DNA from 4 places in the Bacillus sp. N6 genome. Region 2 is predicted to be linked to each of the others. Evidence: riboswitches for the same ligand, from Rfam matches in the RefSeq annotation. Region 2 holds a riboswitch; each other region holds the start of a gene.
What was found. A riboswitch is a leader RNA that binds a small molecule or an ion and turns the genes downstream of it on or off. The one in region 2 is predicted to bind S-adenosylmethionine.

Region 1: it holds a riboswitch for S-adenosylmethionine, as region 2 does, so the genes downstream of both, ACUXVC_RS01100 (peptide ABC transporter substrate-binding protein) here and ACUXVC_RS17790 (amino acid ABC transporter permease) in region 2, are expected to answer to the same signal.
Region 3: it holds a riboswitch for S-adenosylmethionine, as region 2 does, so the genes downstream of both, ACUXVC_RS02045 (cyclase family protein) here and ACUXVC_RS17790 (amino acid ABC transporter permease) in region 2, are expected to answer to the same signal.
Region 4: it holds a riboswitch for S-adenosylmethionine, as region 2 does, so the genes downstream of both, ACUXVC_RS01010 (MetQ/NlpA family ABC transporter substrate-binding protein) here and ACUXVC_RS17790 (amino acid ABC transporter permease) in region 2, are expected to answer to the same signal.

What each region holds. Positions count from the first base shown of each region.
Region 1 covers NZ_CM127843.1:190,267-194,484, forward strand. Annotated here, with positions in the region: gene ACUXVC_RS01095 (peptide ABC transporter substrate-binding protein) at 1-577, opposite strand, end outside; gene ACUXVC_RS01100 (peptide ABC transporter substrate-binding protein) at 982-2,622, opposite strand; SAM riboswitch class I at 2,755-2,859, opposite strand; gene ACUXVC_RS01105 (aldo/keto reductase) at 3,012-3,845, opposite strand; gene proC (pyrroline-5-carboxylate reductase) at 3,847-4,218, opposite strand, start outside.
Region 2 covers NZ_CM127843.1:3,466,322-3,470,539, reverse strand. Annotated here, with positions in the region: gene ACUXVC_RS17805 (DUF3900 domain-containing protein) at 1-184, opposite strand, end outside; gene ACUXVC_RS17800 (hypothetical protein) at 300-629, opposite strand; gene ACUXVC_RS17795 (VanW family protein) at 1,059-1,970, shown strand; SAM riboswitch class I at 2,199-2,307, shown strand; gene ACUXVC_RS17790 (amino acid ABC transporter permease) at 2,377-3,045, shown strand; gene ACUXVC_RS17785 (amino acid ABC transporter ATP-binding protein) at 3,065-3,826, shown strand; gene ACUXVC_RS17780 (amino acid ABC transporter substrate-binding protein) at 3,838-4,218, shown strand, end outside.
Region 3 covers NZ_CM127843.1:383,425-387,642, reverse strand. Annotated here, with positions in the region: gene ACUXVC_RS02055 (nucleotidyltransferase domain-containing protein) at 1-12, opposite strand, end outside; gene ACUXVC_RS02050 (PRK06851 family protein) at 125-1,234, opposite strand; SAM riboswitch class I at 1,384-1,496, shown strand; gene ACUXVC_RS02045 (cyclase family protein) at 1,582-2,214, shown strand; gene ACUXVC_RS02040 (hypothetical protein) at 2,349-2,729, opposite strand; gene ACUXVC_RS02035 (ATP-binding protein) at 2,959-4,185, opposite strand.
Region 4 covers NZ_CM127843.1:172,156-176,373, reverse strand. Annotated here, with positions in the region: gene ACUXVC_RS01025 (FAD-binding oxidoreductase) at 1-420, opposite strand, end outside; gene ACUXVC_RS01020 (DUF6612 family protein) at 487-1,251, opposite strand; gene ACUXVC_RS01015 (NAD(P)-dependent alcohol dehydrogenase) at 1,409-2,317, shown strand; SAM riboswitch class I at 2,397-2,511, shown strand; gene ACUXVC_RS01010 (MetQ/NlpA family ABC transporter substrate-binding protein) at 2,597-3,409, shown strand; gene ACUXVC_RS01005 (methionine ABC transporter ATP-binding protein) at 3,422-4,218, shown strand, end outside.

The sequences.
Region 1 (4,218 bases), 2.1 Mb from region 2:
GCAAGAATGTTGAGAATGTCGTTAAGCTTAAGAAGTAAGGAACAGGACGGTCTAGTTGTACTTCTAACGTTTTGTCATTAACAGCTTTGACCCCTAGTTGATCAATTGGTAATTGTTTTTGGTTTATTTGTTTCGCATTCTGTACATCGAAGAATAAGAATGCGTATTCAGCTGCTGTATCAGGATTTACGGCACGTTGCCAAGCAAAGACGAAGTCCTTTGCTGTAACAGGAGTACCGTTTGACCATTTTGAATCACGCAGATGGAATGTATATTTTGTTTTATCGGGACTAATGTCAACCGACTCAGCAACACCAGGAATCGGTTTATTATCTTCTCCCATTGCATATAAGCCTTCAAAAACATTGCGCATTACATTCATGGATTCCCCATCCGTTGCTTTTGCAACATCCATTGTTGGAATTTCTGAAGCGAATGATAAGTTAATTGCTTGTTTATCAGGTACTTTATCGTTTGCTTTCGCTCCGCCTGCATTATCTTTATTTCCCCCGCAAGCAGTTAGTAATAGACTTGCCCCTAAAACAGATGCAACAACAGGTACAACTTTTTTCTTCATTGTTCGTTCCTCCCTAAATGTGTTGTTCGTAACGTCATAATGTCCATGTCTTGAAGTGGCTATAGAAGGAGATGGAACCTATTATAAATATTTGTTTATAGGTAATCAGGTGTTCTATATGTATATACATGTTGAGCTATAATCTATCGTTATATGTTTCAACTTAGTAGACATTATATTTTGATGGTGAAATATTTTGTTTCTTTGATTATTTAGAATATTAACACTGGAAAGAACTATATGTCAATAATAAAAATAGAATGTTAATTTCTTGGAATAATATATTAAAAAAGTATATTCTCTTGTGTGAGAGAACCTACTTTTAATATATTTTGCTAAAAAAACAATTGGTGTGGGCTAATAATAAGTGGGGATGAAGAACCCCCACTTATTACGGTTTTACTTTATTTTTCAATTTTTGCCCACTTGAAGTTTAATTGACCCGCAAAGTCTACTTGCACAATTCCTTTCACATAAGAACGTTCTAAATAAGATTCGCCTTTTTGGTAAAGAGGAGCGATAACAGAGTCTTTAAATAATATTTTCTCGGATTCTAGTAATGCTTCCCAGCGAGCTTTTTCATCACCAGCTAAAGTTGTTTTCACTTTTGCTATTGTTTCATCGAATTCCTTATTAGAGTAATGATCTAAGTTATAAGGGTTATTCGTTGTAAATAGCTCAAGGAATGTAATTGGATCCGCAAAGTCAGGGCTCCAGCCGTCAATTCCGATTTCGTAGTCACCTTTTAATAAAAGCGAAACTTGTTGCTTACGCGGTTGCGGTTTTATATTTACTGTTAATCCATCTAGATTCTTTTCTAGTTGCCCTTTTAAGAATTCACCAGTTTTCTTATCAAGGTCAGCATCACTCGTTAATAATTCTAATGTTATCTTTTCAGAACCAAGCTCTTGTTTAGCTTTTTTCCATAATTCTTGTGCAGATTTTGTATCAACTTTTGTTAAATCGCCGTTTGCAGTACGGAAGTCTTTTCCTTCAGGTCCTTTTGCAAAGTTTTTTGGAACGAGACCAAATGTTGGTGTAGAGCCATCATTTAATAACGTATTTACAAAGGATTTTCTATCAATTGTTTGATCGATTGCTTGGCGTGCAGAAACGTTTTGAAGTACTTTGTTTTGTTGATTCATGCGTAAAAATTGTACGCCTACATTTGGACGTTCTTTAAAGTTAGCATCTTTTTTATATTTATCAACGAAGTCAGATGTTAGTTTTATACGATCTAATTGTTTTGACTCGAATAAATTTACTTCTGTTGATTTTTCTTTTACGACGTTAAAATTGATTTCTTCTAGTTTGACAGTATCTTTATCCCAATAAGTAGGGTTCTTCTTAAATTTAAAGCTTTGTTCGTGCTTCCAATCGCTTAGTGTAAAAGCTCCATTGTACAAGATTGTATTATCTTCTAAAGCGTACTTATCACCTTGTGCTTTAAAGAATTCCTCGTTAATTGGTAGAAATGTTGGGAACGCTGTTAAGCTAATAAAATACGGAACAGGACGCTCCAATTCTACCTCAAACGTATGGTCATCAACTGCTTTTACACCAAGTTGGTCGGCTGGAAGTTCTTTGTTGTTAATTTTTGTTGCATTTTTAATATCAAAGAATAGAAATGCATATTCAGAGGCTGTTGCTGGATCTACGGCTCTCTGCCAAGCGAACACAAAATCTTTCGCTGTAACAGGAGTGCCGTTTGACCATTTTGAATCTCGCAAATGGAATGTGTATTTCGTTTTATCGCCACTTACTTCATGAGATTTTGCAACACCAGGAACAGGTTTGTTACCTTCACCAAGATTATACAAACCTTCAAATACGTTTCTCATTACTTGACCAGAATCAGTATCTGTAGCACGGGCCGTATCCATTGTTCGTATTTCAGTAGGTGAAGATAAATTTAAAACCTGTTTGCTAGGTGCCTCGTCTTTTGCATTTGCTCCGCTTGCTTCGTTTTTATAACTACCGCAACCAGTTAATAAAATACTTACTCCTACAACTGATGCAATACCGGGTACAAACTTCTTTTTCATTTGATTTTCCTCCTAAATAATTAAGTTTGGATGATGATGAGGGAAATGAAAAATAAAAAATCCCTCTTTTCATATTGAGAAAGAGGGATTTTTACGTACAAGTTATGCACCCGTATATAAACGAAGTCCCTCATTCTATCTTTCAAGCATAAAGCTTGCAGGAAGTGGCACAGTATTCAAAATGAACCTGCTGCCGAGGTTTCAAAGGGCCAGTCCCTCCACCTCTCTTGATACAATGAGTAAACGAATAAATTTTATTAATTTTTGTGTTTCTTTGATAATTCAAAATCTTACACCTTGAATAATGAAGTGTCAACCAAATGAAATATAGTTTAAATTTTCAGTTTTCTTAAACGAAAAAACCACTGCATATGGCAGTGGTTTTTCTACTAGAAGTTAAAGTTATCTGGATCTGGACCAACGCGACGATCTTCATTTAAAGCTTGAATTGCTTTCATATCATCAGCACTTAATTCAAAGTCGAAGATGTTTGCATTTTCAATAATGCGATGTTCTTTAATTGATTTAGGGATTGTTACAACTTCGTTTTGTAAATCCCAGCGTAAAATAATTTGCGCAGTTGATTTATTATATTTTGTCGCAATTTCTTGTAACGTTGGATTATCTAGTAGTTGTCCTTGCATTAATGGTGACCAAGCTTCAAGCTGGATATTATGTTCTTTACAGAATGCATGTAGCTCTTCTTGTGCTAAACGTGGGTGATATTCCACTTGGTTGATCATTGGCTTAATTTCAGCAATTTCAAATACGTCTTGTAAGTGGTGAATGTGGAAATTACTCACACCGATAGCGCGAACACGGCCATCTTTATAAAGTTTTTCTAATGCTTTCCATGATTCAGTATATTTCCCTTTTACAGGCCAATGTACTAAATATAAATCTAAATATTCTAGACCTAATTTCTCTAATGTAGTTTCAAATGCTTGAAGTGTAGTTTCATATCCTTGATCGCTATTCCATACTTTTGAGGTAATAAATAATTCTTCACGTGAAACACCGGATTCACGAATCGCTTGTCCAACGCCTTCTTCATTTTGATAGATTGCTGCAGTATCGATGCTGCGGTAGCCATTTTTAATTGCTGCTTTTACAGAATCAATTACTTCTGAACCATCTTCTACTTTAAAAACACCTAAACCAAACCAAGGCATTTTTACACCGTTATGTAATGTTGTATAATCTTTTAAACTTGTTAAAATCATATTATTTCCCCCTAGCTTTTTTGTTTGTTGCTTCTACTGCTTTTTGAATTGCCTCTGAAAAATTATATTCGTATAAAGTTTTGAGACCCTCAGCTGTGGAACCACCTGGCGTTGTTACTTGTTCGCGGAGGTTAGCTGGATTTTGCGTTTGCTCGAGCATAGAAGCAGAGCCAGAAATCATTTGAATGACAAGATGTTTTGCGGTTTCTTCATCGACTCCATAACTTTTTGTTGCTTCAATTAAGCTTTCAGCAAAGTAATAAAGGAAGGCTGGTGCACTTCCAGTAACTGCAGTAAGCTGATGAACTTCTTCCTCAGTACAAAGTTGCGAAGTACCAATACCTCTTAAAAGCAGTTGCAGGGTTTCTTGATG
Region 2 (4,218 bases):
CATGACGTTCTACTTTTCGCTTCGATATTTTTAATAATTCACCATTCAAAAATTCTTTTAAGGAGCTATCTTCATATTCTTCAGCGTCTAAAGTTTGAAAATGTTTGTAGCGTTTATCAACTGCTTCACCTTTTCCTTCTACTTGTACAACATAAAAGGAAAGATAATTTATTTCAAAATCCATATTTATCACCTTGTTTCATTTCATTAACTCTTATCAGTATAGAGATGGAAAAAACTTTCGTCAATTTATATAAGGAAGGGGGAGCCCCTTCCTTATATAATTTTTATTTTCTCGATTAAAATCCGTCTTCTAATGCTGCGAATGGAATGTTTAGTCTGTTTTCTACTGTACGTAAACGTTGGTTTAAGCGGTTTAGTCTACGTGTATGGCGCTCAACTGTATTTTCTAGTTGACGTACTCTTTGTTCAAGCTCATTTACGCGTCTTTCTAATTGACGATTTCCAGTGCCAGGAAAAGAGATTGGAAGTTGGAATTGTCTATTTTGGTCATATGGATTCGTTTGCTCTGCTTGATCTATATAAGATTGATATTGTGCTTGTAAGTCATACTGTGGTTGTTGGTACGCATATTGATTATATGGATCATATGGATTGTAGGGATACATAATAACATCCTCCATTTCTTTAAAATAGGTTGAATTCACCATAATGTATGTGCAAAAGCGGAGCGGTGGCACGGCAAATACCTATTTATGTTGACGGGATTTTTCTTTATCCCGCATTAACGGGCAGTAAGACCCCACTGATTAAAGTTTCACTTTATAAAAAATAGCTTGAGGGTTTTTGATTTGTATTTCTTTTGCCTGATGGTATATACTGGATAAAAGAGAGAGTTTACATAAAAGTTACAATTCTATCAAACTCAAACTTTTATGTAAATATGTATAGACATTTATAAAAGAAAAGAGTAATTTATATAGAGTGAAAAATAACTTGTAACATTTTATAAACATATTGTAAAATGATTGTAACAAAACATACATAAAAATGAAATAAATACATAATAGTGATGTTGGGGAAAGGGAGAGAGTATATTGTTCCGTAAAGTAAAGGGTATATTAGTTGGGGTGTTATGTGTAGCTGTAGTGAGTGGCTGTGGTGCAAAAGTAAGTGATGTTGCATTGGTAAGTGATATTGGTGGGCACACTGTAGAGGCTAAAGCAGAAGTGCAAGATACTATTAGTTTAGTTGATGGTCGAACTGGTACTGAAGTGAAAAAATTAGATTTATCTGGTTTAGGCTATTTTGAAGATGAAGCGAAATTTAAAAAGTCTGTAACAAAGGTTGTTGGTGAGGTTGGAAAAAGCGTCGACAAAAAAATGGTTCCTTCACGTATAGCACCTGATGGAAGTTGGCAAGAAGGAAAACCTTCTTATGAATTAATGGAAAAAGAATTAGTAGATAAATTGTTAAATGTTGGTATGTGGGATGCTACGTATCAGTTGCCGATCGTGGAGAAAAAACCAGTCGCAACATTAAGTGATGCGCAAGGAAATGGTACGGTAATTGGTAGATATGAAACGAACTTAGGTGGTTCAACAGGTGGCCGTATTGAGAATATTCGTTTGTCAGCAGCGAGCATAAATGGAGTTGTGTTAGCAAAAGGAGACCGTTTCTCTTTTAATTCATTAATCGGTGATACAACACCAGATAAAGGATATCAATTAGGGAAAGAAATAGTTGATGGTAAATTAGTAGATGGATATGGCGGTGGTGTTTGTCAAACATCTTCAACTTTATACAATGCAGCAGATCAAGCTGGCCTGAAAATGGTGGAGAGAACTACACATTCTAAAACGGTAGGTTATGTTCCACAAGGAAGAGATGCTACAATTGCATATCCATATTTAGATTTAGTATTTGAAAATACGAATGATGCACCTGTGAAGCTTTATATGGGCATTCAGGGTGGAAAGCTAGTTGCTGAAGTACATAAAATGAGATAAGTATAATACCTTTATAAAAAAGCCATTATTTCTAAGTTTGATAGAATTAATGGCTTTTTTGTGCAATCAATATTACACCTCAAGATATAATGAACAGGAGGAAATTTAATAGGAGTAAGACAGTCTAAAAAAGCATTAAATTTAATTCATAGTTTTCTTATTGACATTATTAGTAATGGGGTGTATTCTTCATAATAACAACTAAATAAATGGAAAAATTTATTGGTTTTCTTATCAAGAGAGATGGAGGGACTGGCCCGATGAAATCTCAGCAACAGGCTGTATCAAAGTACTGTGCTAACTCCAGCGAACGCAATAGGCGTTTGAAAGATGAGGAGAAATGGATTCACATTTAACTCTTCTTATATGCGTAAGAAGAGTTTTTTGTTTAGAGAGGGGGGATAGAGTGAAGTTTGATGTAACGTATTTTTTAGAAAGTTTTCCGCAATTATTTAAATATGTATACATAACTTTAGGGATTACTGTAGTTTCAATGATTATTTCCTTCGTTATAGGGATCGGCTTGGCGATCATAACGAAAAATAAAACGAAATATTTATATTCAATTGCAAGAGTGTATATCTCTTTCTTTAGAGGAACCCCGTTATTAGTTCAATTGTTTGTTTTATATTTCGGATTACCACAAATCTTTCCGACATTTACAGTGCTTACAGCTATGCAAGCAACTTTAATTGGCCTAAGTTTAAATAATGCTGCTTATTTATCAGAGATTATTCGAGGTTCATTAAATGCTGTGGAATCAGGGCAAATGGATGCCTGTTTATCAGTTGGAATGACAAAGGCGCAAGCGATGCGACAAATTATTTTTCCGCAAGCTATTCGTGTCGCAGTACCGTCACTTGGAAATAATTTTGTTGGATTGTTAAAAGAATCTTCGTTATCTTTTGCACTTGGGGTGGCTGAAATTTTAGCACAAGCGAAAATGCTAGCGGCACAATCATATCGTTATATGGAAAGTTATTTAGCGGTAGCGATAGTATATTGGATTATTACAATCGTAATTAGCTGGGGACAGAAAAAGTTAGAAAAGAAACTTGATGCACCATATTTGTAACAGAAATGAGGTGATATATATGATTGAGATAAGAGATTTGTATAAGTCTTACAAACATAATGAAGTACTAAAAGGGATTTCACTTACTGTAAATAAGGGAGAAGTAGTAGTCATTATTGGACCTTCTGGTTCGGGTAAATCGACATTATTAAGGTGTTTAAACTTATTAGAACAACCGAATGATGGCAGTATTAGAATTGAAGATTTAGAGATTCATGCGAAGAGACTTTATAAAAAAGAAATAATACAATTGCGTCAAAAAACGGCAATGGTTTTTCAAAATTATAATTTATTTAAAAATAAAACAGCATTGCAAAATATTACAACGGCATTAACGGTTGTACAGAAAAAAAGTGAAGAAGAGGGAAAGGGAATATCGAGAAAAATATTAAAACAAGTAGGCTTAGCTGATAAAGAAGATTTTTATCCAACAATGTTATCAGGAGGGCAACAGCAAAGGATAGGGATTGCTAGGGCAATGGCTTTAAATCCCGCAGTATTATTGTTTGATGAACCGACTTCCGCACTTGATCCAGAATTGGTGAATGAGGTATTGCAAGTTATTAAAGACTTGGCAAGACAGCACATAACGATGGTTGTTGTTACACATGAAATGAATTTTGCAAAAGAGGTGGCGGATCGCGTTATATTTATGGCTGATGGCATTATTGTAGAGCAGGGAACACCAGAAGAAATTTTCCGAAACCCACAAAATGAACGTACGAAAAAGTTTTTACGACAATTGAATGCTTCAGAAGAAGGCAATCATTTCGTTATTTAGGAGGAAGAATTGTGAGGAAATCATCATTATTACTAACATTAGCATTAACAGTATCAGTTGGAGTTTTATCAGCTTGTGGTTCAAATACAGCAAGCGAAACAACAAATGAAAAAGTAGTAAAAGTTGGGACATCTGCAGGTCGTAGTCCATTTATTTTTAAAGAGGGTGAGAAAGTAAAAGGCTTTGATGCTGAAATTATTGAAGCGGCTGCTAAAAAGGCTGGGTATAAAGTAGAATGGAATGTTTCTGATTTTGAGGGATTATTTGGCTTATTAGATTCAGGACGAATTGATACAATTGCAAATGAACTATCAGTTTCTCCGGAAAGAAAAAAGAAATATGATTTTTCAATTCCGTACGTGTATTCTGGTTCTGTATTCGCGGTGAAGAAA
Region 3 (4,218 bases), 2.3 Mb from region 2:
TTTCTCTCTCATTGCATAACACCTCCATTTTTTGATTATTTCCTTGGAAATTCGACAAATACAATACTAATTTTACTACATACCAAAAAAACTGTCAGAAATTACTGACAGCCTAATGAAACGTCTATTGTTGCTTTTCGATTACAGTAGTAGCAATTCGTTCAAACTCTTTTTGAATCTCCTCTTTATATGCATCTACTATTGAAAAATCCATAGCAGCAATATAAATTCGTTCTAATTTATCACGAACCGATTTTGCTTTCGCTAAGAAAGACATCGCCTCATTCATTTTTGCTTTATATTGAATGGAGACATCACGAATTTCCTTCGCATATTTCTCATCCGTCCCTGGCGTAACAATAAGGGCATACATATCAATAATTTCATCACCCTCGCGACTTGGAAAATATTCATGTGGTGCGGTGCTATCAAAAATTGCAAATCCTAATTCTCTTACGATAACCATATCAAGACTATTCGGGTCAAATCCGCAATGATATACTTCAACTTCAAACCCTTTTTCTTCAGCTGCCTTAGCTAACTTTTTGAGCATCGTTGATTTTCCAGAGCCTGGGCGCCCTTTTATAAAATAACGATGTGGTAACCCTTCTGTTAAATTAGGAACAAAATCAACTGCTCCTTTCGGTGTAGCAGCTCCTAAAAAACGATGTTTTACAAGCGATTGTCTCCCGCTTTTATCTGCAAATAATTTCTGGATTAGCTGATTGGTTAGTTCATTTGCTTTATTAAAATCTATATTATCAATATATATCTTCTCCCACTCATCATGTATAACCAATGCCTCTTTAAAACGTGCGTAAGCAGACTGAAAAGCTTTGCTTGCTTCTGAAACAAATCTTTCAATTTCTAACTTCTGCTTTCTTAGTTTATCTGAGTCCCAAGCAATTCCTAAATTTATATACTCTTCAACAACTCCTGGCATTTTTGGCTCAATAACATGCGGCGATGTCCCATCAACAATTCCTACTTTTAATTTTGGGATAATTACACCATCAACCGATTTATTATCAGAAGAACAATGTAAAAATTCAATATCATATCCTTTTTCAATCCATTCACGACCTATTGCCTTTATTAAAGAAGATTTTCCCGTTCCTGGGCCACCCTTTAAGATAAATAATCTGTCTAATCCTTTTAAATTCTCTTCGTATAAATTGTGAAATCCCCTAGCTGTATTACCACCAGCATAATAATTTAATATATTTCCTGTCACTGCACTCACTCCTTCGCAGCATTCTATTTACATAAGCTACAATATGCGAGCAGCTTTATTTGGGTGAATACCTATTTTGTATTGCACGAAAAAAGGAAATGAATTACAATTTAACTATCGGAAAATTCCGATTTTAAAAACTGAATACTTCTTTATCAAGAGAGGCAGAGGGACCGGCCCTTTGAAGCCCAGCAACCTCAGTTTATACAAACTGAATAGGTGCTAATTCCTGCAAAATGCATTGCATTTTGGAAGATAAAACTCAACTAGCATGTAAAGCTCATCTTTCTTGATACTGAAGGATGAGCTTTTTATTATTTGAAAAACATATATTGGAGGTATGTAAAATGAAAGTAATTGATCTATCGCAAACATTTGAAAATAATATGTCTCAATTTCCTGGAACACCTAAAATACAACTAGAAGCTGTTACAAGTGTTGAAGAATCAGGCTATCAAGTTACAGATTTTCATTCTGTCGTTCATGTTGGCACGCATTGTGATGCCCCTGCGCATTTTATTTCAGGCGCAACGACCATCGATCGATTACCGCTGGATCAATTTGTAGGCGAAGCTGTTCTTATAGATGTAACACATATTCAAGAGCGAAAATTACCTAAGGCAGTATTGCATAATACTCACATAAAAGAAGGTGATATTGTTATTTTTCATTCTAATCTATCCACAAAATGGAATACAGAAGCTTATGAGAAGGAAGCATTTTATCTTTCTGAAGAATTAGCTAAAGAACTAGTGCGATTAAAAGTAAAATCTATCGGTTTAGATTTCATTTCTCCTGATGAAGTCACAACAGAAACATCACCGATTCATCACATATTACTAGGGAATAATATTTATTTAATTGAAAACTTAACAAATCTAGATGCTATCGAAGCAAAACGTTTCTTTTTCTCAGCAGCACCTTTAAAAATTAAAAATAGTGACGGTGCTTTCGCAAGAGCATTTGCTGTTATATTTTAAACACAACCTATAAAGTGAACCTTTAATCAGTGGAGGTTTTGTTCATCCCACACCTAACTTCTTTGCTTCCGCTGAATTTTGAAGTGGGGGTCTTACTGCCCAGCAAATAGCGGGATTAAAAGAAGCAAAGGCCACTACTGGTCTTTGCTTCTATATTTTCTATTTAAATTAAGAAAGAATTGTTCCACACGAGGACGCACCCAAGCTAAACAATCTATCTCTTTCTTCTTTGTGCAAGCTATCTCTTCTCCATCTACCATTTCAACAAGTTCTAGTTCTAACAGTTGCCTCGTGAATGCTAACATATTCACTTCTTCGGATGGATACTCTTCTTTTAATTTCTCCTCAATTTCTCCCAATAAAAAACCGTCACGCATCATTGCCAATGCATCAATCCAAAGTGGCGGCATTTCATATTTTTCTCCTGTAATTGTATCTTTTACAATATAATTCTTTTGCTCTTTTCGAAATTGAATCGTGTGTAAACATACAGTCGAATTTAATGTTAATTCCATCATACCACCTCTTTCATAATATCTGCATAGAAAAAAGGATGCGCGTGCACCCCTTCTTATCTTTTCATAACACTACTGAACCGTTACATGAGCAATCAATCTCATGTCGATATTTTCCTCCATTATAAACGAAGTATTTTATAAAAAAAACCCTTCTTGAAACATTTTATAAAATGTTTATATTTACACAACAAGAACACTTTTCTGAAAAATCTTTTCTCCCAATACATTAAACGGTCGGCAGAAAAATTTCTACTTTCGTTCCTACTCCTAGACTACTTTGGATCGTGATACTCCCTTGATGTTCCTTAATAATTTTATATGTAATCATTAATCCAAGTCCTGTACCAGTCTCCTTTGTTGTGTAAAACGCCTTGCCGATTTTTTCTAATTTATCATTCTCTATACCAAATCCTTGGTCTTCAACAGAAATACACAAATGTCCTTGCGTTTTTTGATATGCACGGATATGAATTTCTCCGCCCTCTGGCATTGATTCTATTCCATTTTTAATGATATTTAATAACACTTGTTTTAATTGCTTATCATCACCGTTTATAGCCGGTAAATTCCCATCTACTTGTATATGACATTTAACTCTATATTGCGTTGCATAACTTTCCATTAGATGCACAACATATAGAAGGATATCTCGTATATTACACCTTTCATAATTTGTTGGCTTTGGTTTTCCTAACAACATCAATTCACTAACAAATCCATTAACCCTTTCAATTTCTTGTAGCATAATGTCGTAGCTCATCGTATCAGTTGGATTTCTTTCTTTTTGCATTTGCGTAAACCCTTTTAACGCTGTTAGCGGATTTCGAATTTCATGGGCAATTGTTGTAGACATAGTCCCAATCACAGCTAAATTTTCCGTCTCTTTCATATTGTTCATCATTTCAACCACTGTTCTTACATAAGATTGAAATCGTTTTAATAAAGAATGTGAAATAATGAAATAGAATATACATAAAACAAGTGGAATTACCACTTTTAAATCTTGTAATAGCAATGTGAAAAATACGTACTTTCCAATTACACTAAAGGACACTAAATAAAAGTATTTTCTATTCACGAAAACTGGGGCAAATAAAATTAATAACATTTCTACCATACTACCATGTTCAAAAGGTCTATCCGTTCGCAAATAAATCATTAAATTATTCACAAGATTGATAAACATGTACCCAAATAAAAATAAATATTTTACAGAATATACATACCCTCTTTTTTGAAGATATATAGAAATAGGAAATAATGCTATTACAAATATAGGCACACCTATCCCAAGACTACCTTCTGGCCAACCTACCGCTGTTCCACTAATATTCATAGCAGGATATACAAAATAATATATAGCGTCATATAAAAAGAATATAATATAAAATAATAATATAAATACCTTTAAGGCTCTTCTTTCTTCATAAATCAAGCTCTTGTATTTATTCATATAAAAACTCCCCTTGATCGATACAAAAAACTT
Region 4 (4,218 bases), 2.1 Mb from region 2:
AAAAATATTTTGAGACTGCATGACCTGTACCGCAAGGCCATATGGATTTATTTTCTTCTGAATATCATTCCACGTGACACCACTTTGAACTGTAATACGCTTCTTCTCTGGATCGAATTCTAATATTTTATTATATCCTTTCATATCGAGCATCGTGCCATTCGGATAATATGTCTGTCCTCCTTGGCTATGTTGCATGCCTGCAATGGAAATTTTCTCTCCTGAAACTTTTGCATCTCGCACTAATTTTATTAACGAGTGCTCTTCCGTAGCACTTTCAACACGTTTTATTTTTGTCGGAAGCAATTTACCTACATCACTCATAATAGGATGATCAATTTGTTTTTTATACGTATGTACAGACGTTGCAAGCAAAACCGTATATGCGACAATGACCACTACTATCTTTCTTTTTTTCAAAGGACACTCTCCTTACTAGCAACAAAAAGAGATACCCGTTCTTTCAGGTACCTCTCTTGACAGTGATTACTTTGCTGCTGGCAATTGTATTGGATCAAATTTATCATACGATGTAAACTTCGCATCCGTAATAATGTGCGCTTTATCCTCACCATTGCTACTCATAACCATATCTATCTTTGCTGATTCATATTTAAAATCTTTTGTAATAATATATTCTCCATCTATTTCTTCTATCTTTGCATTTTGGCCTTGTAGCATTTGTTTCTGCTTTTCATCCATACTAGCTAACATACTCTCTGTCTCTTGCCCTTTTAATGCAAACTTCAGCTTATAATTATCTCCACTTTTCTCCATCTTCACTTTATTTAAAATTTCCGATGGAATCTCTAAATTATCTACCATTCCTTGAGTTGCATTCATTCCGTTAGCATTTAATTGTTCCTCTGGTACAGACATCACTTCACCCGTATTAGGATTTTTCAACTGACCAGCAATTTTGCCACCCACATCATAAACAACAACCTCTGTACCAGAAACATTCATTTCAGAACGAGAATTTTTTTGCTTCGGCTCTAATTGCATTTTGGCCTTTATTACATTCATCTCTGTTCCTTCAGCCTTTATTCCCACATCATATGTCATCGTTACATTTTCTTCGTTTTTAAAAGCTTCATTCGCTTTATTGAAAACATCCTTCGCTGTTAATTCCTTTTCTTTCTGCACAGCTTCTTTTTTCGGCTCATCAGTCTTTTTTGTTTTCTCATTACTACACCCTACTCCTAGACCGACTGCAAGTACTAAACTTGAAATTAAAATAAATTTTTTCATAACGTCCCCTCCTTCCCAAAAATAATATCATCTCTTTTCCTATGAAATCTATATAATTCGTAATATTCTTCTTTAAATTTATTTCCTATATAGCAACATGTTTGAGAAAAAGTTTAAATATGATGTAAATAATAACAACTCATTTCAGGAGGTCATTATGAAAGCTATTATTTGCACAAAGTATGGACCACCTAATGTTCTCCAGCTTCAAAATATAGAAAAGCCTAAACCTAAGAAAAATGAAGTATTAGTTAAAATTCACGCAACAAGTGTATCGACTGGAGATTGTAGAATACGTGGCTTTAATAGCCCCCTCTTATTTTGGATTCCTATGCGGATCATATTAGGTTTCAGAAAACCGAGAAAACCTATACTTGGCGTAGAGTTATCCGGTGAAATCGAAGACATTGGATCAGATGTAACACAATTTAAAAAAGGAGATCCAGTTTTTGCATTAACAGAACTAAACCTTGGTGGTTATGCGGAATACACATGCGTGCATGAAAGTGGATTAATAGCATTAAAACCTACCAATGTGACATATGAAGAAGCTGCCGTTATTCCTTTTGGCGGAACTTCAGCATTGCACTTCCTTAGAAAAGGACAGATAAAAAAAGGGCAACGAGTACTTATATACGGCGCCTCTGGGTCAGTAGGGACAGCTGCCGTACAGCTTGCTAAATACTTCGGGGCGACTGTCACAGCCATTTGTAGTAGTTCGAATTTCGATTTAGTAACAGCTTTAGGGGCAGACAACGTAATTGATTATATGAAAGAAGATTTTACTAAGCGGGGCGATCACTACGATATTATATTTGACGCAGTTGGAAAATATAAAAAGTCTCTTTGTACAGATGCATTAATGCCTAATGGAAAATATGTATCTGTGAACGGAATGATGGCAAAGGTCAGTAAAGAAGATATGAACCTACTAAAACAACTAGCTGAAACAGAAAAGCTAAAACCTGTTATTGATAGAACTTACCGATTAGAAGAAGTTGTAGAAGCCCATACGTATGTAGAAATGGGCCATAAGAAAGGAAATGTTTCGATTACCTTAAAATAAAATATATTCTGAAAATATAATTGACAATTCTTTTTGTAAGATTTACTATTAGTACCATATTCAAAACTACATACACATACTCTTATCAAGAGTGGCGGAGGGACTGGCCCGATGATGCCCGGCAACCGAGCTTATGACGTATAAGCTAAGGTGCTAATTCCTGCAAAACGAGTTTTCGTTTTGGAAGATAAGAGAGGAATCTATTTCGTCTATTCGGCACCTCTCTTATTTTTGGGAGGTGCTTTTTATTTTGGAACGTATATGAAGGGGGATTTATAGATGAAAAAGGTATTATTAAGCATTGTAAGCGGAGCAGTATTATTATTAGGCGCATGTAGCGCGATTTCAGATAAAGAGGTAAAAGCATTAGACGAGAAAAAGATTACTGTCGGTGTAACAGGTGGACCACATGAACAAATTTTTGAAAAGGTAAAAGAAGTTGCAGCAAAAGATGGTCTGGAAATTGACATAAAAGTATTTAATGATTATGTAGCGCCAAACGTATCTTTAGATGAAAAAAGCCTTGATGTAAATAGCTACCAAACGAAATCGTATTTAGATGTATTTAAAGCTGAACGCAATATGAAATTAGCTGAAGTATTTTCAACAGTAACATTCCCTATGGGCGTATATTCTAAAGATATAAAAGATGTAAAAGACTTAAAAGAGGGCGATGCAATTGCTGTACCAAATGACCCAACGAATGAACTTCGAGCTTTAAAATTATTTGAAAAAGCAGGGGTTTTAAAAGTTGATCCAAAGGCTACAGAAAAAGCGACTGCAAAAGATGTAATTGAAAATCCAAAAAAATTAAAGATTGTCGAATTAGAGGCATCTCAATTACCAACGCAACTAAGTGAAGTGAAAGCAGCTGCAATTAACACAAACTTTGCATTAGGTGCAAAATTAAGTCCAGCGAAAGATTCTATTTTCCGCGAAGGAAAAGATTCACCATATGTGAACTGGGTTGTTGTTCGTACTGAAAATAAAGATGATGCCGTTGTAAATAAATTAAAGAAAGCTTATCAATCTAAAGAAGTAAAAGAGTTTATCGAGAAAAAATTTGATGGTTCAGTTTTACCATCTTGGTAGGAGCTGACGATAATGATTGAATTAAAAAACATATCCAAAGTATTTACAACAAAAAAAGGGAATGTTGAGGCTCTTAAGTCTACTTCCCTTAAAGTAGAAAAAGGCGAGGTATTTGGAATCATTGGGTATAGTGGCGCTGGTAAAAGTACATTGATTCGATGTGTAAATTTATTAGAAAAACCAACGACAGGAAATATCATTGTAAACGAACAAGACTTAACAACGTTATCGACAAAAGAACTAGCAAAAGCGAGACAAAAAATCGGAATGATCTTTCAAGGATTCAATTTACTTAAAACTGTTAGCATCTATGAAAACATTGCATTACCTTTACGCCTTGCTGGTATTCCAAAAGTGGAAATTAAAAAAAGGGTAGAAAAATATTTACGCATTGTCGATCTTTTCAATCGAAAAGATGCTTATCCAAGTGAACTTTCTGGCGGTCAAAAACAGCGCGTTGCAATTGCACGTGCACTATCACATGAGCCTGAAGTGTTATTAAGTGACGAAGCAACGAGTGCTTTAGATCCAGAAACAACTGATTCTATTCTTGATTTGTTATTAAAGATTAACGAAGAAATTGGAATTACGATTTTACTCATTACACACGAAATGAACGTTATCCAACGTATATGCGACCGCGTTGCCGTTATGGAACATGGATCTGTAGTCGAAAGCGGGACTGTGAAAGATATTTTCACAAACCCACAACATGTAACAACGAAGAAATTTGTAAATAGCGCCTTTGCAGCTAAAATTCCAGAAGAGGTACAGAAAGAACTACAGAATACTGGAGAAATTGTAACACT